2 regions of the Cupriavidus sp. 05T42 genome follow, and region 1 is predicted to be linked to the other one. Evidence: riboswitches for the same ligand, from Rfam matches in the RefSeq annotation. Region 1 holds a riboswitch; the other holds the start of a gene.

What was found. A riboswitch is a leader RNA that binds a small molecule or an ion and turns the genes downstream of it on or off. The one in region 1 is predicted to bind glycine.
Region 2: it holds a riboswitch for glycine, as region 1 does, so the genes downstream of both, gcvT (glycine cleavage system aminomethyltransferase GcvT) here and AC1EJR_RS01720 (D-amino acid dehydrogenase) in region 1, are expected to answer to the same signal.

What each region holds. Positions count from the first base shown of each region.
Region 1 covers NZ_JBFTLH010000001.1:392,945-403,909, forward strand. The annotation lists gene AC1EJR_RS01695 (LysR substrate-binding domain-containing protein) at 1-694, opposite strand, end outside; gene AC1EJR_RS01700 (MFS transporter) at 854-2,125, shown strand; gene AC1EJR_RS01705 (hypothetical protein) at 2,172-2,705, shown strand; gene AC1EJR_RS01710 (histidine kinase N-terminal 7TM domain-containing protein) at 2,802-4,394, shown strand; tRNA gene AC1EJR_RS01715 (tRNA-Leu) at 4,453-4,539, shown strand; gene AC1EJR_RS01720 (D-amino acid dehydrogenase) at 4,642-5,943, opposite strand; glycine riboswitch at 6,107-6,205, opposite strand; gene AC1EJR_RS01725 (cytochrome b/b6 domain-containing protein) at 6,281-6,832, opposite strand; gene AC1EJR_RS01730 (PepSY domain-containing protein) at 6,835-7,101, opposite strand; gene AC1EJR_RS01735 (LysR family transcriptional regulator) at 7,321-8,331, shown strand; gene AC1EJR_RS01740 (DUF6630 family protein) at 8,353-8,859, opposite strand; gene AC1EJR_RS01745 (ArsR/SmtB family transcription factor) at 8,893-9,582, opposite strand; gene AC1EJR_RS01750 (Bug family tripartite tricarboxylate transporter substrate binding protein) at 9,708-10,673, shown strand; gene AC1EJR_RS01755 (NAD(P)H-dependent flavin oxidoreductase) at 10,698-10,965, shown strand, end outside.
Region 2 covers NZ_JBFTLH010000012.1:123,989-127,433, forward strand. The annotation lists gene AC1EJR_RS17605 (glycine zipper 2TM domain-containing protein) at 104-325, shown strand; glycine riboswitch at 445-532, shown strand; glycine riboswitch at 554-676, shown strand; gene gcvT (glycine cleavage system aminomethyltransferase GcvT) at 769-1,896, shown strand; gene gcvH (glycine cleavage system protein GcvH) at 2,000-2,380, shown strand; gene gcvP (aminomethyl-transferring glycine dehydrogenase) at 2,482-3,445, shown strand, end outside.

The sequences.
Region 1 (10,965 bases):
GAATCATCTGGTCATATTGGTTGAATCGCAGGATGCCGCGCCGGCTGGCCTGCCGGTAGCCGTGCGCGCCGAGCCAGCTGCGCCAGTGCAGCCACGGGCGCGGGTCATCGAATTCCAGCAGGGGCAACTGGGCGAGGTCTTCCACGGCGGTCAGCCGGTGCGCGCCGAGCGAGGGATGGGCGACCGGGGCGATGGTCTCGTCGAACAGGCGGATCGCGTCCGCCGCGGCGTCGGCCTCGCGGCAATAGCGGATGGCGAGGTCGATGCCGTCCGCGCGCAGGTCGCTGATCTGGTTGCTGGCGGAGAGCCGCACGTCCAACTGCGGATGGGCGCGCTGCAGGCTGCCCAGGCGCGGCAGCAGCCACAGCCCCGCCACGCCGATGCTGGCCGTCACGGTCACCGGCTGGCGGCCATCGCGCTTGCGCAGTTCGCCGGCCACGTCCTGGAGTTGCTGCACCGCGCCATCTGCGCTGCGGAACAGCCGCTCGCCTTCGGGCGTGAAGGCCACGCCGCGATGCTGGCGCACGAACAGCCGAACCTGGAGGTGGTCTTCCAGCGCGCGGATCTGCCGGCTGACGGCGGACTGCGTCAGGCACAGGTCGTCCGCTGCCTGGGTGATGCTCATGCGCCGGCCCACGGCCACGAAGCCCTTGAGCAGATCGAGCGGGAACAGCCGGGCGAGCGGGACGGACATGGCGGGATGGGTGGGGAAGGTGTTGGGATTAAAGCACGGCTCGGCCCCCGCTGCCATGACCACCACGCATGGCAGGAGGGCGGAAATGTCGCTTGAGCCTGCGCCCCCGATCGCCTGAAATAGAGCGATCTCCCAACCCGATCGTCCCATCCTCCCGACATGACCCAACGCCCCGCCTCCCATGCCGCCGGCGCATTGCCGACCGGTTCGCCACCCTGGTGGCGCACCGCCTGGTTCCTGCTGCTGGCCGGCGGGCTGGTGATGGGGCTGGCGCTCGGTGCGCGCCACGTGCAGGGCCTGTTCATGCTGCCGATCATCACGGACCGGGGCTGGACGCGCGAGACCTTCGCCTTCGCCATGGCCGTGCAGAACCTGACCTGGGGGCTGGCCCAGCCGTTCACGGGCATGGTGGCGGACCGCTTCGGCTCCGCCCGGGTGATGCTGGCCGGGCTGGCGCTGTACGCGGTCGGCCTGTTCCTGATGGCACAGGCGGCCACGCCGGCGGCCTTCGTCTGGTCGGCGGGGCTGTGCGTGGGCGTGGCGCTGTCCGGCACCACCTTCGGCGTGGTCTACGGCGCCTTGAGCCGGATGATCGCGCCGGCGCAGCGCAGCCGGGCGCTGGGGCTCGCCGGAGCGATGGGTGGCATCGGCCAGTTCCTGCTGGTGCCGGGCGCGCAGGCGATGATCCTCCAGGCCGGCTGGCGCGGCGCGCTGGTGATCCTGGCCGTGACCGCCGCCGCCATGCTCCCGCTGGCGCTGCCATTCCAGGATCGGACGCACCCCGCCAGCGGTGCCGGTGCCGGGGGCGCCCAGCCGCCGCTGCTCGGGGCGGTGCGCGAGGCCTTCCGCCATTCGGGCTTCTGGCTGCTCAACCTCGGCTTCCTCGCATGTGGCTTTCAGTTGGCTTTTATCGCCAATCACCTGCCGGCCTACCTGCGGGACAAGGGCATGCAGCCGTCCGAAGGCATGGCGGCGCTGGCGATCATCGCGCTGGCCAATATCGCCGGGACGTACTGGTTCGGCGTGCTGGGCGGGCGGCATTCGCGCAAGTATCTGCTGGCCGGTATCTATTTAGTACGAACGGCGGCGATGGCGCTGTTCGTGCTGCTGCCCCTCAGCGCCGCCACGCTTTACGGGTTTGCGGCGGTGATGGGCTTCCTCTGGCTCGGCACCGTGCCGCTGACCAGCGGCATCGTCTCGCAGGTCTTCGGCGTGCGCTACATCACCACGCTGTTCGGCTTCGTGTTCTTCGGCCATCAGCTTGGCTCGTTCCTCGGGGTCTGGCTGGGCGGGGTGGTGTTCGAGGCCACGCGCTCCTACGACCTGGTGTGGATGGGGGCGATGGCGCTCGGGGTGGTAGCCGCCGCGCTGCACTGGCCGATCGACGACCGGGAGATCGTCCGCGCGGGCTGGCCGCAGCCGCAACGCTGAGTTCGGCCGGCTGGGCTATGCTTGGCATGGACTCTGGAGACATGCCATGCCCAACCCGATTTCCGGGCGCGCCGTCCGCGTCGCCCTCCTTGCCGCCCTGGCCGCCGTGGTCCTCGGCGGCTGCGCCACGCTCCAGCCGGTGCAGACCGCCCAGTCGATGCTCGGCAGCCCGCAAAGCTCGGTACGCGAGACATTCGGCAACCCGACCGAGACCTACCAACTGGCCGACGGCACCCAGCGCTGGATCTATTCCAAGCAGCCCTACGGCTTCGAGGTCTACGCGGCCGACTTCGACGCCGCCGGCAAGCTGGCCGGCTTCCGCCAGACCCTGACCGAGAAGGAGATCTACGAGGCGCGCCCCGGGGTCTGGACCAAGCGCGACATCGCCGAGCGCTTCGGCCTCCCGCGCGAGCCGGTGCAGTACTTCGCCCTGATGAAGCGCGAGGCATGGAGCTATCGGATGTACATGGCCGGCAACCTGCCGGCGCACTTCAGCGTCTATTTCGATGACGCCGGCGTGCTGGACCGCACCATGATCATCATGGACTCGCGCGGCGGGGACCGCAGCCGCTCCAAGTAAGTGAGGGCGATGGGGTGGCGCCCCGGCTAGCCCCTATAATGGGGCGCCTCCGCCATGTCGGGCGCGGCGGCTATTATCAGGTTCCCCGCCGTTCTCATGCCCTCGTACCCTCTTGTCCTTTGCCTGACCATAGCCGTGGTGTGCAGCGTGGGCATGGTTATCGCCACCTGGCCGCGCCGCGACGATCCCACGATCAAGGCTTTCCTCGTGCTGGCCGGCGGCGTGGCCATCTGGAGCGGCGGCCGGCTGCTCGAAGTCAGCTCGACCGATCTGGACGGGCGCATCTTCTGGGCCAAGGCCCAGTACGCGGGCATCGTGATGGTGCCCATCGGCTGGCTGGTGGCGATGATCCACCTGAGCCGGCCGCGCTACGTGGTGCCGTGGTCGCGCCTGTGGCTGCCGGTGCTGGCCGCCGTGGCGTCGGTGGTGATGGTGCTGACCAACGAGCGGCATCACCTGATCTGGACGCGCATCGACCTGATGCCGGCCGGCGTCTCGCCGGGCGCGATCTTCCACCATGGCCCCGGCTACGTGGTGGTGGCGGCGTGGACCTACTTCATGCTGCTGCTAAGCCTGGTTTTCCTGCTCACGGCCGAGGTGCCCAATGCGGCGCTGACCCGGCGGGGCCGGGCCATCGTGGCCAGCAGCCTCACCTTGCCGCTGCTCACCCACATGGCCTACCTGCAGCGCTGGACCAGCCCGCTCGGCGGCGACCTGACCCCGGCCACGTTTTCCCTGATGACGGTGGTGGTCTGGATCTGTGCGCTGCGTACCCATCTGGACGACATCGGCCACTACGCGCGGCTGCGCGTGTTCGACACGATTGGCGACGGCTGCGTGATCGTCGACGCGAAGGGGCGGCTCGTCGAGTTCAACCCGGCCGCCCTGCGGCTGGTGCCCGACCTGCGCCGGGGGCAGCCGATGCCGGCCGTATGGGACGAGGCGCTGCGCCAGCCGCGCGAGGCGGGGGCCGACGTCGGCGCCATCCCCTACATTCCCCAGGGCGCGCACTACGAGGTGACGGCGGAGCCGGTGATGCGGCTGGACGGCAAGCGCATCGGCACGCTGGTCTTCATGCGCGACATCAGCCGCTACCAGTCGCGCGAACTGGCGCTGACGGCCCAGCTCGGCCAGACCGAGGCGAAGCTCTCGCGCGTGGAGGCGGACCTCGACATCGACGCGCTGACCGGCATCCCCAACCGGCGTTTCTTCCAGCGCGAGTCGCTGCTGGCCGTGACCCGGGCCTACGAGGCGGGCGAGCCGATCGGGCTGCTGATTCTCGACGTGGACCTTTTCAAGCAATACAACGACCTGTACGGCCACCCCTGCGGCGACGATTGCCTGCGCCGGGTGGCGACCGCGCTGACCAGCGTGCTGGTGGGCGAGCAGTTCTGCGCGCGGCTGGGCGGCGAGGAATTCGCGGTGGTGCTGCCGGACGCCTCGCAGGACGAGACGCGCAACGTGGCGCGCCGCATGGTGGCGGCGGTGCGCGACCTGGAGATCCCGCACAACGGCACGCCAGTGCAGCCCTTCGTCACGATTAGCGTGGGCGCGGCCTGTACGGTGCCGGACGCGCCACGGCTGGAGCCGCTGCTGCACCGCGCGGACAGCGCGATGTACCAGGCCAAGCGCGCCGGGCGCAATCGCTTCGTCCAGGACGGGAAGATCTACATGGGCCTGCAGGCATAGTGGCACGCGCCGGGGCTTGCAAAATCCGCAAGCTCCTGTAGAATGCGCCGCTCACCTTGCCCAGGTGGCGGAATTGGTAGACGCACTAGGTTCAGGTCCTAGCGGTGGCAACACTGTGGAGGTTCGAGTCCTCTCCTGGGCACCAAGATTGAAGAAAAAGGCCCCGCGCAAGCGGGGCCTTTTTCGTTGGCGCGATGGTTGCCGCCCCTCTCCCTCAGGGAGAGGGGCGGGGGAGAGGGCTGGCGGTTCAGGCAGCGATATCGCGTCCGGTCACGCCGGCCCTCTCCCCCAACCCCTCTCCCGCAAGCGGGAGAGGGGAGAAAGCACGCGGTACCGCCGCCAGCCGGATGACATCGCCCACCATCTCGGCCGTCACCGCCGACAACGTCCACCCCAGATGCCCGTGGCCCGTGTTGTAGAACACGTTGGCCTGCCGTCCGCGCCCCACGCGCGGCATCATGTTCGGCATCATCGGCCGCAGCCCTGCCCACGGCACCACGCTGCGCGTGCTCACGCCGGGGAAGCAGGTGTTGACCCAGTCGATCAGGGGCCGGATGCGGTCCGCGCGGATGTCGCGGTCGATGCCGTTGAACTCGGCCGTGCCGGCCACGCGGAAACGGTCCACGCCGAGCCGGCTGGTCACGAGCTTGGTCTCGTCGTCGAGCAGGCTGACCGTGGGCGCCGCAGCCTGGCTGGCGGCGTCGGGCAAGTTCACCGTGATCGAATAGCCCTTCACCGGGTAGATGTTCACGCGGTCGCCCAGTTGCGTGGCGAACTGCCGGCTGGCCACGCCGGCGCAGACCACTACGGCGTCGAAGGTTGTCGAACTTGTCTGATTACCGTCGCGGACGGTGATGGTGGCCGTGCGGCCGTCCGAGTTGACCGCCTGCACGTCCTGGCTGTAGCGCGTGACCACGCCCAGCCGCTGGGCCGCCGCGGCCAGGCCGGAGGTGAACTTGTGGATGTCGCCGGTGGCGTCGCTCTCGGTGTAGTAGCCGCCGTAGTACTGGCCGGCCAGCGTCGGCTCGATCGCGCGCATTTCCTCGGGTGTGACCGCGCGGCGCGGCAGGCCGCCCTCGGCCAGCAGCGTGGAGACCTCGCCGGCATGGTCGAAGCCGGCCTTGTCCCGGTAGATATGGAGGATGCCCTGCCGCTTGAGGTCGAAGTCGATGCCTTCCGCCTCGGCCCAGCCGAACAGGTGCGCGCGGGCGGCGATGGCCAGGCGGGCGGTCTCGATCGTGTTGGCCCGGTAGTGCGGCATGGCGGCGATGAACTCGGCGAACCAGCTCAGCTTATGCCAGGTGGGGCGGGGGTTCACGAGCAGCGGCGCGTCGTTGCGGAGCATCCACTTGATGCCCTTGACCAGCGTGGAGCGGTGGGTCCAGACCTCGGCGTTCGACGCGGAGAGCTGGCCGCCATTGGCGAACGAGGTTTCCATGGCGGCGTAGCGATGGCGCTCGAGCAGTGTGACCGCGAAACCACGTTTGGCGAGGGCGTAAGCGGTCGTCACGCCGGTGATGCCACCGCCGATGACAGCGATTGTCTTCATGTTGTCAGGTCTTCCAGGACGTCGTGGATGGGGGGTACGTGGCGCACCATGCGCGACGCACGCCCCCTCTGTCCTTGACCTGAGAGATTCACGATGCGCGCGGGCGCATCGCTTGCTCCTTCKGTACCGTCGGCTGACGCGAGCCGGGGTTCTTCAGAGTGCAATGGCGTTACCGGTCCTTTGGCCTGAGAGTTTCCGGGGCGGTTGCTCCTTCGGCGCCGGCCTGCCGGGCGGCAGGCACAGTCTCTCCCGATAACGCGGGTAAAACGGGTATGGCGGGTGATGCGGTATGACGGGGCTACTATGCCACGGGCGGCGCCGGCGCGGCAACCCCAGGTTAGTCGAGGTCGCGCGGCTTGCGGCCGGTGATCATCGCCCCGACCAGGTTTTCCTTGCCGGCCACGCTGGTAACGATGGCCACCAGCGCGTGCACCACCACCAGCCCGAGCAGCGTGTTGGAGAGCCAGCGATGGATGTCGATGGGCCAGTCCTCGCCCCAGAACGCGTCGAAGCGGGAGAGCCAGCCGGTAACGGCGAGCAGCAGGATCAGGGTCCACATCGCCAGCATCATCACCGCGCCGAGCGGGGTGTGGCTGATGAAGCGCGGCGTGCGGCGCCGGGCCATGGCCCGGGCATGGGCCAGCACGCCGGCGGGGCGCGGCAGCCAGGCGCGGAAGCGCGCGTGTTCGCTGCMGATGAAGCCCCAGAGAATGCGAAACAGCACAAGTCCGGCGGCCACGTAGCCCAGCACGCGGTGCATCTGGTCGCCGGAATCGTCGATGAGGTCGTAGCAGACGATGGCCGCCACGCTCCAGTGCGTGAGCCGCACCACCACGTCCCAGACGCGGAGCGTGGTGGTATTGCGCAGCTGGCCGGCCGGCACCGACATGCTTACTTCTCGATCTCGGACTTCACGATGTCGAGCGTCTTCGTGTCGAAGTAGATCTCGGCCTTCTTGCCGTCCTTGGTGGTGCCATAGATCTCGTAGCAGTTGCCGTCCACCTTGAACTTCTTGATGTTGTAGCCCTGGGCCGCGATCTTGGCCTTGGCGTCGGCCTCGGGCATCCATTCGGACTTCGGATGCTTGTCGCACTTGGCGCCCGCGAAGGCCCCCGTGGAAAACGCACCGGCGATGAGAAGTACGGCCACTTTCAGCATTGCAGCTCCCGCAAGAAGCCCCATCCGGGGCGGATGCCGGAATCGTACGCGGTAACAAGAACAATTCCCAATCAATGTTTTCCCGCACGATGACCTGCATCAAATGCCGTGCGCGCCGCCCGGCGCGGCGGCTATCGGCGTGAACGTCGGCAGCGGGATTGTCCGGGCTGTGGGACAATTCCGCCTCGCCCACAGGGCGTGGGTGACGAAGGTGTCTGCATGAAATCGATCGACTGGAAAGACTGGGAAATCTTCTGCCGCGTGGTGGAAGGGGGCGGCTTCACGCAGGGCGCCGAACTGGCGGAAGTGCCCAAGTCATCGGCCAGCGCGGCGGTTGCCCGGCTGGAAACCCAGCTTGGTGTGCGCCTGTTCGAGCGGACCACGCGGCGCGTGCGCGTGACCCAGCGCGGCCAGCAGCTCTATGACCGCGTGGCGCCCCTGTTTGGCGAGTTGCGCGAGATCAGCGCCGAGGCCGCCTCGGTGAGTGCCGAGGTCAGCGGCACGCTGCGCATCGCCACGCCTTACGAGGTGGGTTCGCAGCACCTGTCCGCCTCGCTCTCCAGGTTACTTAAGCTGCACCCGTCGCTGCATGTGGAACTGGACATGAGCTGGGACCAGCCCGACCTGATTCGCCACGGCTATGACCTCGCCTTCGTCATGACCGACACCAACCTCCACGACAGCTCGTTCGCGAGCAAGCGCGTGGTGCTGATCGAGCGTGCGTTCTATGCGGCGCCCGCGCTGATCCGCGAGCACGGCCTGCCGCGCGCGCCGCAGGACCTGAAGGGCTGGCCGACGCTCGGCAACCTCGACGATGTGCAATGGGAATTCCTGCGCGATGGGGTGGAAACCTTCGCCATGGACGTCTCGCCGCGCATCTCCACGCATAACGCTGAAGTCCGGCTCAAGGCCGCGCTGGATGGGCTGGGCGTGGCGCGCATGTCGCCCCGCTTCGTGCACGAGCATCTGGTGCACGGCCAACTGGTGCGCGTGCTGCCCGGCTATACGTCGTCGCCGCTGAAGGTGTACGTGCTGATGCCCGCGCGCAAGCTGATGCCGCCGAGCGTGCGGGCCTTCCTCACTGTGCTCGAGGAAACGCTGGGCGTGCCGGAGACCCGGCGCCCGGCACCGCGCGCCAAGGCGCTGGGGGGCACGGATGGATCGGACAGCGCCGACATCGCCGATACCCCGGACGGTGACGGCGGCGCGGTGGTGATCGGGCTCGACTGAGTTTCCAGGCGAGCCGGTCGGTCAGTAGGGCTGGTCGCCGGGACGGATGTCGAAGCCGAGCGTGTCGGCGATCTCGAGTATCTCTTCGTCGTCTTCGCTGCGCGTGATCCAGCCGCCGTAGGCGTCGCCGCCGGTATCCCAGTTCCAGAGCGTGTAGCCGGCCATGCGTAGCTGCGTGGCGACGATCTCCATCAGCTCGGGCACGCTCGTGCCCTCCAGGAAGTCTTCGTCCTCGGTGTCCTCGGTGCCCCAGTCCACCTCGAGGTCGATCCGCTCGCAAAGCTGGTTCAGGCAGCCGATAAAGGACTCGGCGTCTTTCCAGTCGACATAAAAGCCGGATTCCCAATCGATGATGTCCTTGACCTGCCACAGCAGGCCGGCGGCATCGATCTCGTCTTCCTCGGCGTCTTCCAGCGCTTCCTCGAACAGCGAAAACTGCCGGCTGGTCTGGGCGCTGTCGCCGAGGTTAATCAGCGCGAATAGCCGGCTGATGGCGTCTTGCGCGTCGTCGTCCAGTTCAATTGCCATCTGCTCCTCCTCTGGCTTCGGTATTCATATCCGTCAGGCTGCCACGTTCACGATTTCGCGCTGGCCGCGAGGCGTCACGCGCAGGGCGCGCGACGTGTCCGTACGCTCGATCCATCCGCGTGCCAGCAGGCTGTCGAGCAGCGCCGCGCCGAGCGCCCCGCCCAGATGGGGCTTGCGTTCGCTCCAGTCCGGGCAGGTGCAGGCGAACTGCCGGCGCTTGCGGCGGGTGGCGCCCAGGTCGATGCCAAGCTGCCCCATCGCCTCCGCGCCGGGGGCGCTGAGGTCGACGGCGCTGCCCGACACGATCAGCCAGCCCGCTTCGGACATTCGTTCGAAAAGACCCACCGCAAGTTCCCCAGCCAGATGGTCATAACAGGTGCGAGCCTGTCGCAGCGCCGGCGGCGCCGTGCGGGAGACCGGCACGGCACGCACGCGCGGCGGCTGGCTGGCCAGCGACGCCGACGCAAGCGCCTCGATGGCCACACCAATTTCCGGCGTGGCCAGCCGGTAATAGCGATTGCGCCCACGCGTCTCCACGGCGAGCAGGCCGCCTTCGGACATGCGGGCGAGATGGCCGCTGGTGGACGAGGCCGACAGCCCGGCAATCATCGCCAGTTCGCCGGCCGGCCGCGCGCTGCCATCCATCAACGCCCACAACATGGCCGCACGGCCGGGGTCGGCCAGCAGCCCAGCAAGCTGGCTGATGCCAGGAGCGTATTCCATAGTTCAGTGCGGAGTGAAACGACGGATGAAGTATAGAGCGAGATGCGTACAACCATATAGTGGACAAACGCAACGATATAAAATACTATGTCCACAAATATCCAGGCAGTTCTAATAAAGGAGACATGATGTTGCGCCTGATGTACTCGCTGTGGACGGCTGCCCTGTTGACGGTCAGCCCTGCGCAGGCGGCCTATCCGGACCGGCCGATCGTTCTGGTGGTGCCGTTCGCGGCCGGCGGGCCGGCTGACGTGATGGCGCGCACGCTCGCCAAGTCCATGACCACGCGGATCGGGCAGACGATCGTCGTGGAGAACCGGCCCGGCGCCGGGGGGCTCGTGGGTATCTCGGGCGTGACGCGTGCCACGGCAGACGGCTATACGCTGGGCATGGCCGGTACGGGCGCGATGGTCTACGCACCGTTCATTTCTCCCAAGATGCCATTCGACCCGCTCAAGGACGTGGCCTACCTGAGCACGATGGTCTCCACCCCGAACCTGCTGGTGGTCAATGCCAGCTCTCCCTTCAAATCGGTCGCGGATCTGCAGGCAGCGGCCAAGCGCGAGCCGGAGAAGTTCACCGTTGCGTCTGCGGGCGTGGGTAGCAGCACGCACGTGGTTGGCGCGCTATTCCAGCGCGAAGCGGGCATCCGCCTGCGCCACGTGCCATACAAGGGCGGCGCGCCCGCCGTGCAGGACCTGATGGGCGGACAGGTGGACATGTTCATCGCCGAAGTCCCGGCGGTCGCGCACCTGATCAAGGGCGGCAAGCTTCGCGCGCTGATGGTGACGGACACCAAGCGGCTCGCGGCGCTTCCCGATGTGCCCACGGCGGCCGAAGCCGGCTTGCCGAAGGTGCTTGCCGCAGGGGCGTACGGCATCGTCGCGCCACGTGGCCTGCCCGACGATGTGTCCCGCAAGATCGTCGATGCCGTCACCGCCGCATTGCGTACCCCCGACCTCATCGAGAAGTTTGCCGAGCAGGGCGGTATCGCACAGTCCAGCACCCCCGACGCCTACCGCGCGCTGATCAAGTCCGAGCAGGGGCGATGGGGGCCGGTGATCAAGGCAGCAGGCATCACCGCGGAGTAACCGCTTTTGCAGAGGAATCAACAGATGAGCATCAAGACGCGAATCACCGAATTGCTTGGGATCCGCTACCCCATCATCCAGGCGGGCATGAGCTGGGCGTCGTCGAGTTCTCCGCTCGTCGGGGCGGTGTCGAAGGCCGGCGGCCTGGGCGTGATCGCGGCTGGCCCGATGCGGCCCGACGACCTGCGCCGTGCGATTCGCGAAGTGCGCGAGATCACCGATGCGCCGTTCGCGGTCAACGTCGCCCTGTACAACAAACGGGCGGCCGAGCATCTGCAGATCGTGCTGGACG
Region 2 (3,445 bases), on a different contig from region 1:
ACGTCCGAGGGGACATCGGGGGCATGGAGATTGCCTCATACGGTCATGCGGGACCGGCGGCGACGCCGTCCTGATGACAAATTCGGCACATTCGGAGGCGATCATGAAAACAATGCGAACCCTGGCGAAAATCACGCTGATCGGTGTCACGCTGGCGGCCTTTGGCGGCTGCGCGGACATGAGCCCCAAGACCCGCAACACCGCCATTGGCGCGGGCGTTGGCGCGCTCGGCGGCGCTGCGCTGACCAACGGCAGCGCGCTCGGCACGGTGGGTGGCGCGGCGGTGGGTGGCGTGGTGGGTAACGTCGTCACGAAGGATCGTTGATCCGGCGCGGGTAGTCCTTACCTCAGGCGGCAGGAATTACAGCCAGCCCCCTCCCCGGCGCCTAGCAAGGTGGCGTCGGCGCCGCGTTGACAAAGGTMAACCCGTCCCGTACATTCACGCGCATCCAACCGGGAGAGCGCGCAGCCATTGCGCCGCCGAAGGGGTATCACCCGAAAACTCTCAGGCACCACGGACCGGTCGGATCGGCATGCAACATGCACACGATGCATGCCGCACTCTGGAGAGCGACACCCGCCCGTGCCAACGCATGGCGAGCGTGTCCACCGAAGGGGCGCGCGATGCGGCAAGCTGCATCGTAATCTCTCAGGTATCGAGGACAGAGGGGTCATCCGCCGCGGCGGATTGGTGGCATTGCCATCGATMCCCACGGCGGATGACCCTTTTTTCGTTTTCGCTGCCGTATTCGCTCCAGAGGATTTCCCATGACGCTCCAGGCCACGCCCCTTAACGCCATCCACCGCTCGCTCGGTGCCCGCATGGTCGATTTCGGCGGCTGGGACATGCCGGTCAACTACGGCTCCCAGATCGAGGAACACAACGCGGTGCGCGGCGATGCCGGCATGTTCGATGTCTCGCACATGTGCGTGGTGGACCTGTCCGGCCCCAACACGCGCGCCTTCCTGCGCGGCCTGCTGGCCAACAATGTCGACAAGCTCCAGACCCCGGGCAAGGCCCTCTACGCGTGCATGCTCGACGAAAAGGGCGGCGTCATCGACGACCTGATCGTCTATTTCTTCGCCGAAGACCGCTTCCGCCTGGTGGTGAACGCCAGCACGGCGCTGGGCGACATCGAATGGATCACGGCCCGCAACGCGGCCACCGGCAGCGGCGTGACGATCACCCCGCGCCGGGGCGACGTGGCGCCGGCCGGCGTGGGCAAGCTGGCGATCATCGCCGTGCAGGGCCCGAACGCGCGCGCCAAGGTGCACGAGGCCTTCCCGTCGACCCAGCCGGCCGACACACTCAAGCCGTTCAACGCGGTGGTGGTGCGGGACCCGATGGTCGGCGAGCTGATGGTGGCCCGCACCGGCTACACCGGCGAGGACGGCTTCGAGCTGGTGGTGGAGGCCGAGAACGTGGCCGGCATCTGGGAAAAGCTGCAGTCCGTGGGCGTGCGCCCGGCCGGACTGGGCGCGCGTGACACGCTGCGCCTGGAAGCCGGCATGAACCTGTACGGCCAGGACATGGACATCCACACCTCGCCGCTCGACGCCGGCCTGGCCTGGACCGTCGACCTGCAGAGCGAGCGCGATTTCATCGGCAAGTCGGCGCTGCTGGCAGCCGGACAACATAAGACATTTGCCGGCCTGATCCTGCGCGACAAGGGCGGTGTGCTGCGTGCGCACCAGAAGGTGATCACCCCCGCCGGCGACGGCGAGATCACGAGCGGCACCTTCAGCCCGTCCCTCTCCCAATCCATTGCCTTTGCCCGGCTGCCGCAGGGCGTTGTGCCCGGCACCGAGGTCCAGGTCGAGATTCGTGACCGCAAACTGACCGCGACTGTGGTTAAACTGCCGTTTGTGCGCAATGGCAAGGCACTCGTGAGCTGAGGCATCCGCCCGGCTGACACCAACGGTCGCCATCACGCCTGCCCGGCTGGCCCCGGCAGGCGAACCGAAACAAGACAAACACTGCATTCCCGGAGAATCCGTCATGAATTTCCCTGCTGACCTGAAGTACACCGAATCGCACGAATGGGTGCGCGTTGAAGCCGACGGCACGCTGACGATCGGCATTACCGACCACGCGCAGGACGCGCTGGGCGACATCGTCTTCCTGGAACTGCCCGAAGTGGGCAAGTCGGTCGGCGCCGGCGACGCGCTGGCCGTGGTGGAGTCCGTGAAGGCCGCTTCCGACATCTACGCCCCGGTGGCCGGCGAAGTCATCGCCGTGAACGAGGCCGCCAGCGCCGCGCCGGAATCCGTCAACGCCAACGCCTTCGACGCGTGGCTGTTCAAGCTGAAGCCGGCCAATGGCGACGATGTGAACGGCCTGATGAACGTCGACGCCTACAAGGCCAGCGTCGGCGCCTGACGCGCTGCACCAGCCGTCTCCCGAGCCAGGAGACGGCGCCCGAGATGCCCGCGCGGCGGCCAGGCTGACCACCTGCCGCCCCGCCCCACGAGACACTTGCCATGAACGCCCCTCTTCCCATGAACGCCGCCCAAGGTAGCCGGCCCACGCTGGCCGAACTGGAGGCGCGCGACGCCTTCGCCGCCCGTCATATCGGCCCGGATGCCGCCGAACAGCAACACATGCTCAAGGTGCTCGGCTACGAGACGCGCGCCGCGCTGATCGACGCCGTGGTGCCCGCCGCCATCCGCCGCCGCGACGGCATGCCGCTCGGCGAATTCACCGAGCCGCTGACCGAGGAAGCCGCGCTGGCCAAGCTGCGCGGGCTGGCGAACCAGAACCGCGTGCTCAAGAGCTTCATCGGGCAGGGTTACTACAACACGCTCACGCCGGGCGTCATCCTTCGCAATATCTTCGAGAATCCGGCCTGGTACACGGCCTACACGCCGTACCAGCCCGAGATCTCGCAGGGCCGCCTGGAGGCGATGCTGAACTTCCAGCAGATGGTCACGGACCTGACCGGGCTGGACATCGCCAATGCGTCGATGCTGGACGAAGGCACCGCTGCCGCCGAGGCGATGACGCTGCTCCAGCGCGTGAACAAGCACGCCTCGAACACGTTCTACGTGGCGGACGACGTGCTGCCGCAGACGCTGGAAGTGGTACGCACGCGCGCGCTGCCGCTGGGCATCGAGGTCAAGGTCGGCCCCGCCGCCGAGGCCGCCGGCGCCCATGCCTTCGGCGTGCTGCTGCAATACCCGGGCGTGAACGGCGATGTGGCCGACTACCGTGCCATCGCCGATGCCGTGCACGCCGCTGGCGGGCTGGTGGTGGCGGCGGCGGACCTGCTGGCGCTGACGCTGATCGTCGCGCCGGGCGAATGGGGCGCCGACGTGGCCGTGGGCAACTCGCAGCGCTTTGGCGTGCCGCTCGGCTTCGGCGGCCCGCACGCCGGCTACATGGCCGTGAAGGACGAATTCAAGCGCTCGATGCCGGGCCGTCTGGTGGGCGTGACCATCGACGCGC